Regions from separate parts of the Brevibacillus sp. AG162 genome, predicted to be linked through region 1. Evidence: riboswitches for the same ligand, from Rfam matches in the RefSeq annotation. Region 1 holds a riboswitch; each other region holds the start of a gene.

Region 1 (3,199 bases):
GATTTGATTGTCGGTGGTCATCCCCACGTACTTCAAGGCTTTGAACGATACAACGACAAATGGATTTCGTACAGTCTTGGCAATTTCATTTTCACACGATCAAACGAGCCTAAGACATGGGAGACGATGGTCCTGCAAGCAAGCTGTACGAAAAACGCTGATTGTGAGCTGACGATGCTCCCCGTTCACGCAGAATTGGGACAAGCCGTACCGATGAACGAAAGCAACGGCGCTGCCCTGCTAAAACGCATTGAATCCATTTCGGAGAGTGTCGACATACAAAGTGACGGGCGTGTACAGCCGCGTGCAAAAGCAGTGGAGACTGCCCCCTGACAAAAGAAGCCGTGTTTCCAGGTAACTAGAAATACGGCTTTTCTTCTTATTATTCCTCTAACTTACGCAGATTCGATAATGGGGAAGCAGCGCACATCTAAGCCAAAATCATTTTTCAATAGGGACTCATGCTCTTCATTGATTCCTGTCACGATCAAACCTGCACGCAAGACGCCACCCAAGTCGAATTGGACTTTTAGCTTATGCACGTTTACTCCTGCCTGCTGAAGGAAATGCAAGACACGATCTGGCGTAGCAGTATGACATGAGCCCTCAAGATAGCAGAGGACGTGTTCTGCCGAGTCCAACGTGACTCCAGCTTTGTCAGCCGTTTTTTCTTTCCAGGTAGGATGCGGTGTGAATGGCTGCGTCAATAAATAGGCCAAATCCTCGACGACAGCACTTGCTGTAGGGAGCTCTCCTGCCCCTCTTCCTGTAAACAACAAGTCTCCCACGATGTTGCCGGATAGTTGTACAGCATTAAACGCGTCGTGGATTTGTGCCAACGGATGGCTCAGCGGAAGCATGGTTGGTTCAACAGATAGGCGAATTCCTTTTTCAGCTTGATAGGCCTGCGCGATCAGCTTGATCCGGTACCCCAGCTCGCTCGCAATCCAAATGTGACCTGCTGACAAATCTGCAATTCCTTTGCGAACAACATCAGCTAAAGGCAGCGATTCCCCGTAAACAAGCTGTGCCAAGATATACAACTTGTACATAGCATCAAAGCCTTCCACATCCGAGCGAGGGTCTGCTTCCGCATAGCCAAGCTCCTGCGCTTGCTTGAGCACCTCCTGGTAAGAGAGCTGCTCTGCCTCCATTTTCGTCAAAATGAAATTCGTTGTTCCGTTGAGAATACCGCGAACCCCTTGAATATCGTTCGTGCGAAGGAACTGCCTGAGCACGCTCAAGATCGGGATGCCCCCTGCGACACTCGCTTCATAGGCAAGATGTACTTGATGCTGATTTGCCAAATCGACTAGCTCTGTTCCTTTTTTCGCCAGGAGTTCTTTGTTGGCAGTTACTACATGGCAGCCCTTTTCGATCAAAGCACGGACGTAGTCATAGGTAGGTTCTACACCGCCCATGACCTCCACCACGATGTCCACATCGCTTCTTAATACATCCTCAAAGTCAGTTGTCAGTAAAGCAGGGTCGACTTGAACCGCCCGCTCTTTTTCCGAGTCACGTACCAATGCTTTGACGATCTCAATTCGTTTTCCCAGACGAGAAGCCAACTTCTCCTGTTGCGAACGGATCGTTTTGATTACGCCTCCACCCACTGTTCCCAATCCCAATAATCCCACGCGTACCACTTCTGCACTCATTCTGACCACCCCATACCCCGAATTTTAGATAAAAAGAAAAGCCATCTTCGATAAGAAGAAGGCTTGTTAGCAGCTAATGCTCCCCCTCCTTATCTCCCAGGACGTATATGTCCTGCAGGAATTGGCACCTTGTCACAAAATATGTGTGACGGTTGCCGGGCTTCATCGGGCCAGTCCCTCCACCTCTCTGGATAAAGAAAATATGAAATTGAAAAAACCTTCTTCGCTAAGAAGAAGGTTCATCTACTAATGGAGTAACCCGCTTCTTATCTTTCGAGACGAAACGTCTCGCAGGAATTGGCACCTTGTCGCAATATGCAACGGTTGCCGGGCTTCATCGGGCCAGACCCTCCACCTCTCTGGATAAGAACCATTTATGCTGTTGAGCTTTATTCTAAGAAATTCCAAGGCAAGCGTCAACAAAATTCTTTCTTTTCTGATTGCATGCTGATTTGGCAAGGCTTTCAGTTGTGGGTGAACAGGCTTTCTACCTCTTCCATACTGCAGCACGTGCAATGAAACACGCCCTAAGGAACCTGTTTCCACCTATGAAATTGTCTTTTCTCACTTCTACTCTCAGATTTTGCCTTACCCCAAATACCGCTCTTTTAAAATGGTACTGTGGTGAGCTTCATGTCCTGCAATCGCATAGGCCAACGTCCTTGCAGATAGCTTGTTTCCGTTGGCAAGTCCTGTACGCAACCACGCTTCTGGAGAGATTCCGCGGACCTGCGCGATGGTGGAGGCCCGGACAGCCTTATACTCTTCCAATAAATCTGAGAAGTCTCTTAGCTGAAAACATCCGTGTTCGACAAAAGCATTCTCATCAAAACCGACGAGGGGTGTCTGATCTCCTCTCGCGATTCTCAGCAAACGATAGCTCATGATGCGTTCTGCATCGACGAGATGACCCAAAACCTCTTTTACCGTCCATTTGCCTGGTGCATACCGATAATCAATTTGCTCGGGCGCAAGTGACGAAAATAGCGCTACTTGCCTCTCTCCTTGCTGCGTGAGGATCGTTTGCAGCTCCCCCTCTGGTACAAGTCCAATATAATAGTCGAAATAAGCAGCGTATTCATCGCGCTCTGGTCGTCTGAGCATGTGCTTCCCACTCCTCGTTATTTATTTTATCTGCAAAAAAGCCACGCTTACACCAAGCCCACTATGAATGAACCCGCCTGATCTTCATAGGGGTGACTGTCACCATTACACGCTATGTAAGCCTTCAAACAATAGGACCCTTGCCGGGGCTGCATCCGTGCCGATCAGCTTGAGTGGTGCAGCTACCAGAAAATACTCACCTGGCGGGACCTCTGCGAGCCGCAAGCCTTCCACGACAATGACTCCCGCTGCAAACAGCTTTTTATGTGTGGGGTGCCCTTCCTGGCTGCGTTCGATTCCAAGTGCATCGGTACCAATGCCCCGTACCCCCAGCTCACTTAAATATTCCGCACCTTCCTCTGACAGAAAGATGAATTCAAAAGAAAACGCCTCTTCAAATGAGTTTTTCGTTTTAAACAGGACAAAATCTCCTT
Region 2 (3,199 bases), on a different contig from region 1:
GTGAGAGTAACAGTGACGGACGCAAGGAATACGTCTGGAATGATAAAAATGACAAGTATATCGGCGTAGAAGTCCTTGCAGAAACAGGCAGTGTCGTCGGGCTGGGAACACCGCGTTCTAATACAGCAGTGACAGTCAAACGCGAGCAAGCGGAAGAGGCTGCACTCGCCTTTCTGCATAAATACGTCGATCCAGGCGTAAAAGAAGTGCAGTTGGCACAAGTTATACAGCCAGGCGAAGCGAATCCTGTGTCATCGGGCGAATGGGAATTCAGATATTTCATCAGCAAGGATGGCATTCCTGTACAGGATCGAGCGCAAAAAGCGGCTTATTCGGTAACAGTCGATCCGTCTTCTGGCAAAGTGACAATGTTTCACAACTACAGAGAGACACACAAGGTGGTGGAGCTTCCAGCATCCGACCAGATCGTTTCGAAAGACAAGGCTGTTGAAGTGTATTTACGCGTCATGCCTTTGAAGCTGGTCTATTTGATGAAAGATGTGGATGGGCGAAAATTATCTCAACCAAAGCTGGCGTATGTGCCGTGGAGTGACGAAAAGCTGGCGCTTAAATATATTACTCTGGATGCCGTGACAGGCAAGATCATCACCAAATAACAAGAAAAAAAGGCTATCCCGCAGCCATTCCTCATGGCTTTTGGGATAGCCTTTTTTACACACTTATCTAACAGTCGTCACACGAACACCCAATAATTACCAACAGGATAAACAGCACGAGCACGATTGCGAAGCAGTCACCGAAGAATCCGTTTCCGCAGTAAGATGTACTCATCTTTGTTTCCCCTCCTTTCCGTTATACTCCAGTCTATACACGAATGCCGATATTGGACTGGGCGGATGCCCAGCTTAGACAAAAATGGGCGCGAAAGAGAAGAGGTTCAGCAAAAAATAGACAATTCACAATTGACGGGGAGACAAAGGGGGTGTTAAGATACTTGCAAACATTCAAGACATTTCGTAAAACAACTAAATGACAAGTGTACGACTCTTATCCAGAGAGGCAGAGGGACTGGCCTGATGAAGCCTCGGCAACCGGTAAAAATCCGGTGCCAATTCCAGCAAAGCTACGTGCTTTGAAAGATAAGAGGATGTCTCAGGCGTTAACGTATCTGCTGACAAATCCTCTTCTTTCAAAGAAGAGGATTTTTTTGTTTACCCAATTACGGAGAATAAGCCGATGCAAGGGAGAAAAGGGGCACGTCAATGAAACCAACTTTTCGCGAACAGCTTTCCCGGAAAATTCTGATTCTGGACGGTGCAATGGGCACCATGCTTCAACAGGCGAACCTGACTGCCGATGATTTCGGCGGTGAAGCCTATGATGGCTGTAATGAACTTCTGAACCTGACAAGACCAGATGTGATCCGTTCGATTCACGAGAAATATTTAGAGGCGGGCGCAGACATCGTCGAGACAAATACGTTTGGTGCTGCTTCCATCGTTTTGGCCGAGTACGATGTGCCAGAGAAAGACCTTGAGATCAATATAGCGGCAGCTCGCTTGGCCAGAGAAGCGGTGGATGCCTATTCCACGGAGGAGTGGCCGCGTTATGTAGCAGGTGCAATGGGACCGACGACCAAAACCCTTTCGTTGACAGGCGGTGTCACTTTCGAAGAACTGGTCGAGGCGTATTATCGTCAGGCAAAAGGTCTGATTATCGGTGGCTCCGATGTTCTTCTTTTGGAAACCTCGCAAGATACGTTGAACGTCAAGGCTGGCGGAATCGGGATTCGCAAAGCTTTTGAAGAGCTTGGGCAGGAGCTCCCCATGATGCTGTCAGGTACGATTGAGCCGATGGGCACAACGCTGGCGGGCCAAAACATCGAGGCGTTTTACATCTCCTTGGAGCATATAAAGCCAGTCTCTATTGGTCTGAATTGTGCGACAGGACCAGAGTTCATGCGTGATCATCTGCGGACACTGTCTGGAATAGCCCAATGTGCGGTCAGCTGTTATCCGAACGCAGGCTTGCCAGACGAGAACGGCCATTACCATGAAACGCCACAGGGACTCGCTTCGAAAATGCGGGCGTTCGCTGAACAGGGCTGGATAAACGTCGCTGGCGGTTGCTGTGGAACAACACCAGCCCATATTCAAGCGATGGCAGAAGCCTTGAAAGACTGCAAGCCGCGCAGTGCAGATGTAGAACCGCTGAGCGCGGTCTCCGGGATTGAGGTCGTTTACGTCGAAGATGATAATCGTCCCCTGCTGGTAGGGGAGAGGACCAATGTCATCGGTTCCAAAAAATTCCGTGATCTGATTGCAGCTGGTCACTATGAAGAAGCATCTGATATTGCCCGGGCCCAAGTGAAGCGCGGCGCACATGTCATCGATATATGCTTGGCTGACCCCGACCGTGATGAATACGAAGATATGGAAAAATTCCTACAGTTCATCGTGAAAAAAGTAAAAGCGCCCCTCATGATCGACTCGACAGATGCCAAGGTCATGGAGCTGGGACTTCGCTATTCGCAAGGGAAGGCCATTCTCAACTCGATCAACCTGGAAGACGGGTTGGAGCGTTTTGAGGAAGTGGCGCCGCTTATTCACAAATTCGGTGCCGCTGTTGTCGTCGGAACGATCGAGGAAGCGGGTATGGCTGTCACTCGCGAAAAGAAGCTGGAGGTCGCGCAGCGCTCATACGACATTCTCGTCAACCAGTATGGAATTAAGCCACAGGATATTATTTTCGATCCACTCGTCTTTCCAGTAGGGACAGGGGATGAACAATACATTGGCTCTGCAAAGGAAACGGTAGAAGGCATTCGTTTGATCAAACAGGCGATGCCTGCTTGCAAGACGATCCTGGGTGTCAGTAACGTTTCCTTCGGCTTGCCTCCTGCGGGTCGGGAAGTGCTGAATGCGGTCTTCTTGTACCACACCACTCTCGCAGGGCTTGATTACGCCATCGTCAACACGGAAAAGCTGGAGCGCTACGCTTCGATTCCAGAAAACGAGAGAAAGCTGGCAGAAGCCCTACTATTCGAGACAAATGATGAGACATTGGCGGCCTTCACCGAATTTTATCGCCAAAAGAAAAAGGAAGTCCGCGTGGAAGTCTCCTCGTTAACGCTCGAAGAACGCTTGGCTCGTTATGTAGTCGAAGGCTCCAAGGATGGTCTGGTGGAAGACCTGAAGCTGGCTCTGGATAAATACACACCGCTCGAGATCATCAACGG
Region 3 (3,199 bases), on a different contig from region 1:
GTCTCCAAACAGTCCCTTTTCTTTTAACTGATCTTGCAGCTTGGCCATGTTGTACGTGGTAGCCGGACAAATATCCGGGCACTTGGTAAACATAAACTCCACCAGTCTTACCTTGCCAGCACTTTCATTAAATGTATAGGTTGTTCCGTCACTGTTGTCCAAGGTGAAGTCTGCGATGGGCTTCAACACTTCGATCTTTTCTTGTGTCATGTACTTATAACCAAATACTCCGACGATAGCCAAAATGATAATACCAGCTAATACAGGAAACCAATGTTTCTTCATCGCAGATTCCTGCTGCAATTGTGTTCCTTCACTCATGGGTTGCTTCCTCCCTGCTTGTCCCATGCGTGATGCCTCCTGATTCACGCGGGAGGCATTCACACTGTTTCTTTACCATCTTACTGTTCCACTTCACCTGGCCATGCGAGCATGCCGCCAACCATATTCGCCACGTCATACCCTTGTGCACTCAAATACTCTGTAGCTGTATTGCTTCTGGCACCACTGCGGCAAACCATCACAATCGGAATGTTCTTATCCAGCTCATCGATACGGTGCGGCAAAAAGCCGAGTGGGATCAGCTTTGCCTCTTTGATGTGACCTGCATTCCACTCATCGACTTCGCGTACATCAATGACTTGCAGTTCCTCTTTGGCTTCCAGCTTTTCCAACAGCTCTTGTGGTGTAATTTCTTTTACTCCATGGCTCATCGCTATTTATCCTCCTATATGTACGATCAGATCAGTTGTAACCACCTCCATGATATCACACGCTTTTTTACTTTTCTAACGCGAAGAGCACCTGGCTTCACCTATGCGCTCTTGCTCCCTATTTTCTACCATTATCTCCCATTTCGCTGCGGCAGTAGCCACACGGGATGTGAACAGCTTGAGACAAAACCGTTACAAATTAATGGCATGAGTGAACACCTTTCATCCATATATACACAAAATCCTCCCCGATAACTGTATATTTCACATTGACAGCGAGGTTTTATTTTCATACAATTACGACAACAATCATTATCATCAAGAGCGGTGGAGGGACAGGCCCTACGAAACCCGGCAACCAGCAAACTAGCTGCATGGTGCCAATTCCTGCAGAATCCAGTGATTCTGAGAGATGAACAAAAGCCCGTGCATGATCGGAGCCCTTCTTCTTCTCAGGAGAATGCTCCGTTTTTTTATTAGCCGATTTCCATAGTAAAAGGAGAGATGGACATGTCCGATCAACAACAATGGAAGCCAGAAACACTTGCGGTTCACGGCGGGCAGGAGGTTGACCCTGTAACAGGCTCACGTGCTGTTCCGATCTATCAGACGACCTCCTATGTTTTCCGCGATACAGAGCATGCAGCGAATCTGTTTGGCTTAAAAGAGTTTGGGAATATCTATACACGCATCATGAATCCGACGCAGGATGTGTTTGAGAAGCGTGTTGCCCTGCTCGAAGGTGGTGTTGGTGCACTCGCGACCGCATCCGGGCAAGCTGCCATTACATTCGCCATCTTGAATATTGCGCATGCAGGAGACGAGATTGTTGCTTCCAGCAGCCTCTACGGCGGTACCTACAACCTGTTCGCTCACACGCTTCCCCGCCTCGGTATCAAGGTTCATTTTGCTGATCAATCCAATCCGGAAAATTTCCGTGCCTCTATCAATGAAAAGACAAAAGCCGTGTTTTGCGAGACAATCGGCAATCCGCGCATTGATGTCGCCGATATTGAGGCCATCGCCGATATTGCCCACGAAAATGGCGTACCTTTAATCGTAGACAACACCTTCGCGACTCCGATTTTGTGCCGTCCTTTTGAGCACGGGGCCGATATTGTCGTGCACTCCACCACCAAATTCATCGGCGGCCACGGAACAGCCATTGGCGGTATCATCGTAGACTCAGGAAAATTCGACTGGAACAACGGGAAATTCCCTGGCTTGACTACACCAGATCCAAGCTACCATGGTGTCGTCTATACAGAAGCTGTTGGTCCACTCGCCTATATTATCAAGGCACGCGTCCAGCTCCAGCGCGATATCGGCGCTGCCGTCGCTCCGATCAACTCGTTCTTGTTCCTGCAAGGATTAGAAACCTTGCATCTGCGCATCGAGCGGCATAGCCAGAACGCCTTGGCAGTAGCCCAGTTCCTCGCCAATCACTCTGCTGTAGAGTGGGTGAATTATCCGGGACTGGAATCAGACTCTCAGCATGAATTGGCACAAAAATATTTTCCAAAAGGTGCTGGCGCGATCCTGACATTTGGAATTCGCGGTGGCGTTGAGGCAGGAAAAACATTGATCGAGTCAGTGAAGCTGTTCTCCCATCTCGCAAATGTAGGGGACTCCAAGTCACTCATCATTCATCCAGCGAGCACAACACATCAGCAGATGACGGAAGAAGAGCAGGCAGCCGCCGGAGTGACCCCGGGACTTATTCGCCTCTCCGTCGGCACAGAGTCGATCGACGATATCATTTCTGATTTGGAGCAAGCGCTGCAGCGTGCGTCGAAATTATCCACGGTAGGCTAGCCATACCTTTGACAGGACAGAAGAATCACGTGATCTCTTCGGATAGAGATTGGTGATTCTTCTTTTCCTTTTCTATTTTCGTTCGAAAAATATTGAATTTTACATTCGGAATTTATAAAATACATAATCATGTACAAATTTTGGAAGGATGGTCACATGAAAATTTTGAACATTGGCAGTGAACGAACAACTTATCGGGTGGAGGTCACGTACTCTCCTTTATTCGAAGCTTCCTTGGGAATCGCTGCCGCTACCTACGATCAATTGCATCACACGATGGAACACCCTCCTGCCTACTGGCGTCAACTGTTGGACGAGCTGTCCCCTTCTGTACGGCAAGAGGTCGACTATGCGAAGGAGCACAATACGTGGAAGACGCTTTTGCAACTGCTCGATCTTTGCCCTTTCGCTGATCTGGATTCCTTTCTCTCGTATGTCAGAGAGCTCTCAACAGAACAGCTCCGATACGAGGCCCTCCCTTATCTAGGTGAAAACATGCAGGATGCACGGCGGAATGCTGCACGAGGAAGCAAAGACGCTTGCGCCGCTTTGCAGAAAGCGTGCCGCGCGCACCTCTTTTTTGAATCGTATATCGGACATATGACTTCCGTGGATGCAGAAGAGCTGCGAGGTCATATTCTCCGATTGATGGAAGGCTGGTATACCACTCA
Region 4 (3,199 bases), on a different contig from region 1:
AGCTCATGGCGCAGGGAGTGCTTGCGGGAAAGCACTGGGAGCCGTGCCGTCTTCTACCGTCGGTTATGAAAAGCTCTTTAACTGGGCGATGTCACACTCCAATGAAGAGGAATTCGTCAAGGCACTCCTGGATGGACAACCAGAGCCACCGAAGTATTTTGCAGTGATGAAACGCGTGAATAAAGAAGGCCCTGCATTGCTCAAGGAACTCCCTGTTATCCAAGAGTTCAACTCGATTGAAGCGGTAAAGGAATCGCTGGAAAACGGTCAAATTGTGGATACGCGTCCTTTCCAGAAATTTTCCAAGGGGCATTTGCCGGGAACACTTCATATTCCTTTTAACAAATCATTTGCCAACTGGGCGGGCTGGATCGTCGATTACAATCGCCCGGTTCACATCCTGGCCGCTCCAGATGAGCTGGACGGGATTTTGCAAGCCTTGCATTCCGTAGGGATTGATCGTGTTACGGGCTTTATCGATAGCGGTAAGCTACTGGAAAGGGAAGAGTCTTCGCTCGAGACAATCGAAGAGGTAACACCGTTAGAGATTGCAGAAAGGGTGGAAAAGGGAGAGGTTCATGTAGTAGATGTACGTAATCTAGCTGAGTGGAAGGAAGGACACATTCCGGACGCACAGCACGTCATGCTCGGTACACTCGCAATGCGGCTGGATGAGATTCCTCACGACAAGCCGCTTCTCGTACAGTGCCGTTCCGGTGCCCGATCCGCCATAGGCGCAAGCATTCTTCAGGCAAACGGATTTAAGGATGTCATGAATTTAAGCGGCGGAATCTTGAAATGGCAACTAGACGGCTTGGCACTCGTAGAACGAGAATAAAACGAAGCGAGGTGTTGCAAAGGGTGAGCCTATGACTATCGACCTTGTGATCACACTGTTTGTTATCGGTTTCGCGGGATCGTTTATCTCTGGTCTCGTCGGAATCGGGGGCTCCATCATCAAGTATCCGATGCTTTTGTACATTCCGCCCGCCCTTGGATTCGTTGCTTACACGGCTCACGAAGTATCCGGAATAAGTGCCGTCCAAGTATTTTTTGCCACTCTGGCTGCTGTTTGGTCTCTGCGCAAAGATAAGCTTATTCATTACCAGCTGGTTCTGTACATGGGAAGTGCCATTATTGTCGGGAGTTTGCTTGGAGGGTATGGAGGGAAATTTCTTTCGGCTGAAGCCATCCATATCGTTTACGCCATTCTGGCCACCATAGCTGTAATCTTGATGTTCCTGCCAAAAAAGCGAGTGGACGAACGAGAACAGACCGAGGTTATCTTTCATAAACCAACAGCCGTATTATCCGCTTTGGTTGTCGGGGGCGCCTCCGGAATTGTCGGGGCAGCTGGCGCTTTTATTTTGGTTCCCATCATGTTGATCATCCTCAAGATTCCGACAAGAGTAACGATTGCTTCCTCTCTTGCTATTACGTTTCTTTCCTCCATCGGTTCGACGGTTGGGAAATGGATGGCGGGGGACATATTGCTGTGGCCATCCGTGGTCATGGTAATCGCCAGCATCCTGGCAGCGCCCATCGGTACGAAGGTCAGCAAACGGTTGAACACCCGGATTCTCCAAACCATTCTTGCCTTGTTGATCCTAGGAACCACGATTAAGATTTGGGCCGACATCTTCATTTTCATAGGGGTGTGAAGATTTACTTTTTCCATAAAGCAAAAATAAAGAAAAATCAATTGTCATGGAACAGCGTTGACATATCCGAGTAAAGTGATAAGATAAAAAAGAATTTTACGATGAAATTAAATTTCATAGAACATTCTTATCAAGAGTGGTGGAGGGACTGGCCCGATGAAACCCGGCAACCTTGGTCTAATTGACCTTACGGTGCCAATTCCTGCGGATGTATTCTGCGAGATAAGAAGGTGGGAACCGCGAAATCGCCCCTCTTCTTTTCGGAGAGGGGTTTTCTCTATTTTTAATTCGTAGTATTCATATCTGTTTACTTATTTTTATGTTAAGGAGGAAACAACGTGCTTCATTATGCGGTCAAGCGTGGCTTTCTCATGATCGTTACCCTGTGGATCATTGTCACAGTAACGTTTGTGACCATGCACCTGATTCCGGGTGACCCGTTCGCATCTGACGCCAAAATGCTTCCCGAAGAAGTGGTGAAGAACATGCGGGCGGAGTACAACCTGGATCAGCCAATCACGGTACAGTATCTGCTCTATCTGAAAGGATTGCTGCAATTTGACTTGGGGCCCTCAATCCAGTCGAAGACGAGAGATGTGAACACGCTCATTGCAGAAGGATTTCCCGCCTCGGCTGTCCTGGGACTCCAGTCGTTTATTGTCGCGCTGGCAGGTGGAATCACACTGGGAATTGTAGCGGCACTCTATCACAATCGAACCTTGGATTTCTTGTCCATGTTTGCAGCCATCATTGGGATCTCCGTCCCCAGTTTTATTCTGGCGCCACTGTTGATCAAGTACTTGGCTGTCAAATGGGAGCTTTTTCCTGTTGCTGCGTGGGGGAGCTGGGAACACTCGATTCTTCCAACGCTTGCGCTCGCTATCGGTCCGCTCGCCATTATCGCCCGTTTCGTCCGAGCCAGCATGCTTGAGGTTTGGCAGCAGGAATACATAAGCACGGCGGAGGCGAAAGGGCTCGGCACCTTTACGATTGTCGTTCGACACGGGATGCGCAATGCCATCCTGCCGGTTCTTACCTTTATCGGTCCGCTGTTTGCCAACCTGATGACCGGAACCTTTGTGGTGGAAAAGATTTTCGCCATTCCCGGGCTCGGCAAATACTTCGTGGAAAGCATTTTTAACCGCGATTATCCCGTTATTTTGGGAATGACAGTGTTTTACAGCTTTGTACTCATTTTTACTTTGTACATCATCGACCTGCTGTATAGGGTGATTGACCCGCGCATCAGATTGACGAGTGGAGGGAAGTAGCGTTATGGCCAATCAGGCAACACAACTGGATTCCCTGTTTCGACCGGTCGACCGAAACCGGCTTTCCGAAGAAATTCGGGAACGTCCCAGTCTTAGTTATTGGCAGGAGGTATTGCAGCGGGTATGCCGTAACAAGCTGGCAATGCTCGGGTTCTTCCTGCTCATGGCAGTGGTGACCCTCTCGATCATCGGTCCGATGCTCGTTCCTCACAGCCCGCATGAACAGTCATTGACAAAGGGGAATCTGCCACTGTCGGGCGAGCACTG

What was found. A riboswitch is a leader RNA that binds a small molecule or an ion and turns the genes downstream of it on or off. The one in region 1 is predicted to bind S-adenosylmethionine.
Region 2: it holds a riboswitch for S-adenosylmethionine, as region 1 does, so the genes downstream of both, metH (methionine synthase) here and FB479_RS01820 (homoserine dehydrogenase) in region 1, are expected to answer to the same signal.
Region 3: it holds a riboswitch for S-adenosylmethionine, as region 1 does, so the genes downstream of both, FB479_RS26300 (homocysteine synthase) here and FB479_RS01820 (homoserine dehydrogenase) in region 1, are expected to answer to the same signal.
Region 4: it holds a riboswitch for S-adenosylmethionine, as region 1 does, so the genes downstream of both, FB479_RS13655 (ABC transporter permease) here and FB479_RS01820 (homoserine dehydrogenase) in region 1, are expected to answer to the same signal.

What each region holds. Positions count from the first base shown of each region.
Region 1 covers NZ_VFNO01000001.1:392,966-396,164, reverse strand. Annotated here, with positions in the region: gene FB479_RS01825 (CapA family protein) at 1-333, shown strand, start outside; gene FB479_RS01820 (homoserine dehydrogenase) at 396-1,661, opposite strand; SAM riboswitch class I at 1,748-1,859, opposite strand; SAM riboswitch class I at 1,925-2,031, opposite strand; gene FB479_RS01815 (DinB family protein) at 2,250-2,765, opposite strand; gene FB479_RS01810 (cyclase family protein) at 2,871-3,199, opposite strand, start outside.
Region 2 covers NZ_VFNO01000003.1:121,228-124,426, forward strand. Annotated here, with positions in the region: gene FB479_RS10405 (YcdB/YcdC domain-containing protein) at 1-617, shown strand, start outside; gene FB479_RS10410 (YjcZ family sporulation protein) at 685-792, opposite strand; SAM riboswitch class I at 1,006-1,107, shown strand; gene metH (methionine synthase) at 1,224-3,199, shown strand, end outside.
Region 3 covers NZ_VFNO01000012.1:77,594-80,792, forward strand. Annotated here, with positions in the region: gene FB479_RS26290 (SCO family protein) at 1-321, opposite strand, end outside; gene FB479_RS26295 (rhodanese-like domain-containing protein) at 402-713, opposite strand; SAM riboswitch class I at 1,026-1,132, shown strand; gene FB479_RS26300 (homocysteine synthase) at 1,224-2,528, shown strand; gene FB479_RS26305 (ArsR/SmtB family transcription factor) at 2,685-3,199, shown strand, end outside.
Region 4 covers NZ_VFNO01000003.1:808,624-811,822, forward strand. Annotated here, with positions in the region: gene FB479_RS13645 (MBL fold metallo-hydrolase) at 1-838, shown strand, start outside; gene FB479_RS13650 (sulfite exporter TauE/SafE family protein) at 870-1,661, shown strand; SAM riboswitch class I at 1,786-1,890, shown strand; gene FB479_RS13655 (ABC transporter permease) at 2,000-2,932, shown strand; gene FB479_RS13660 (ABC transporter permease) at 2,937-3,199, shown strand, end outside.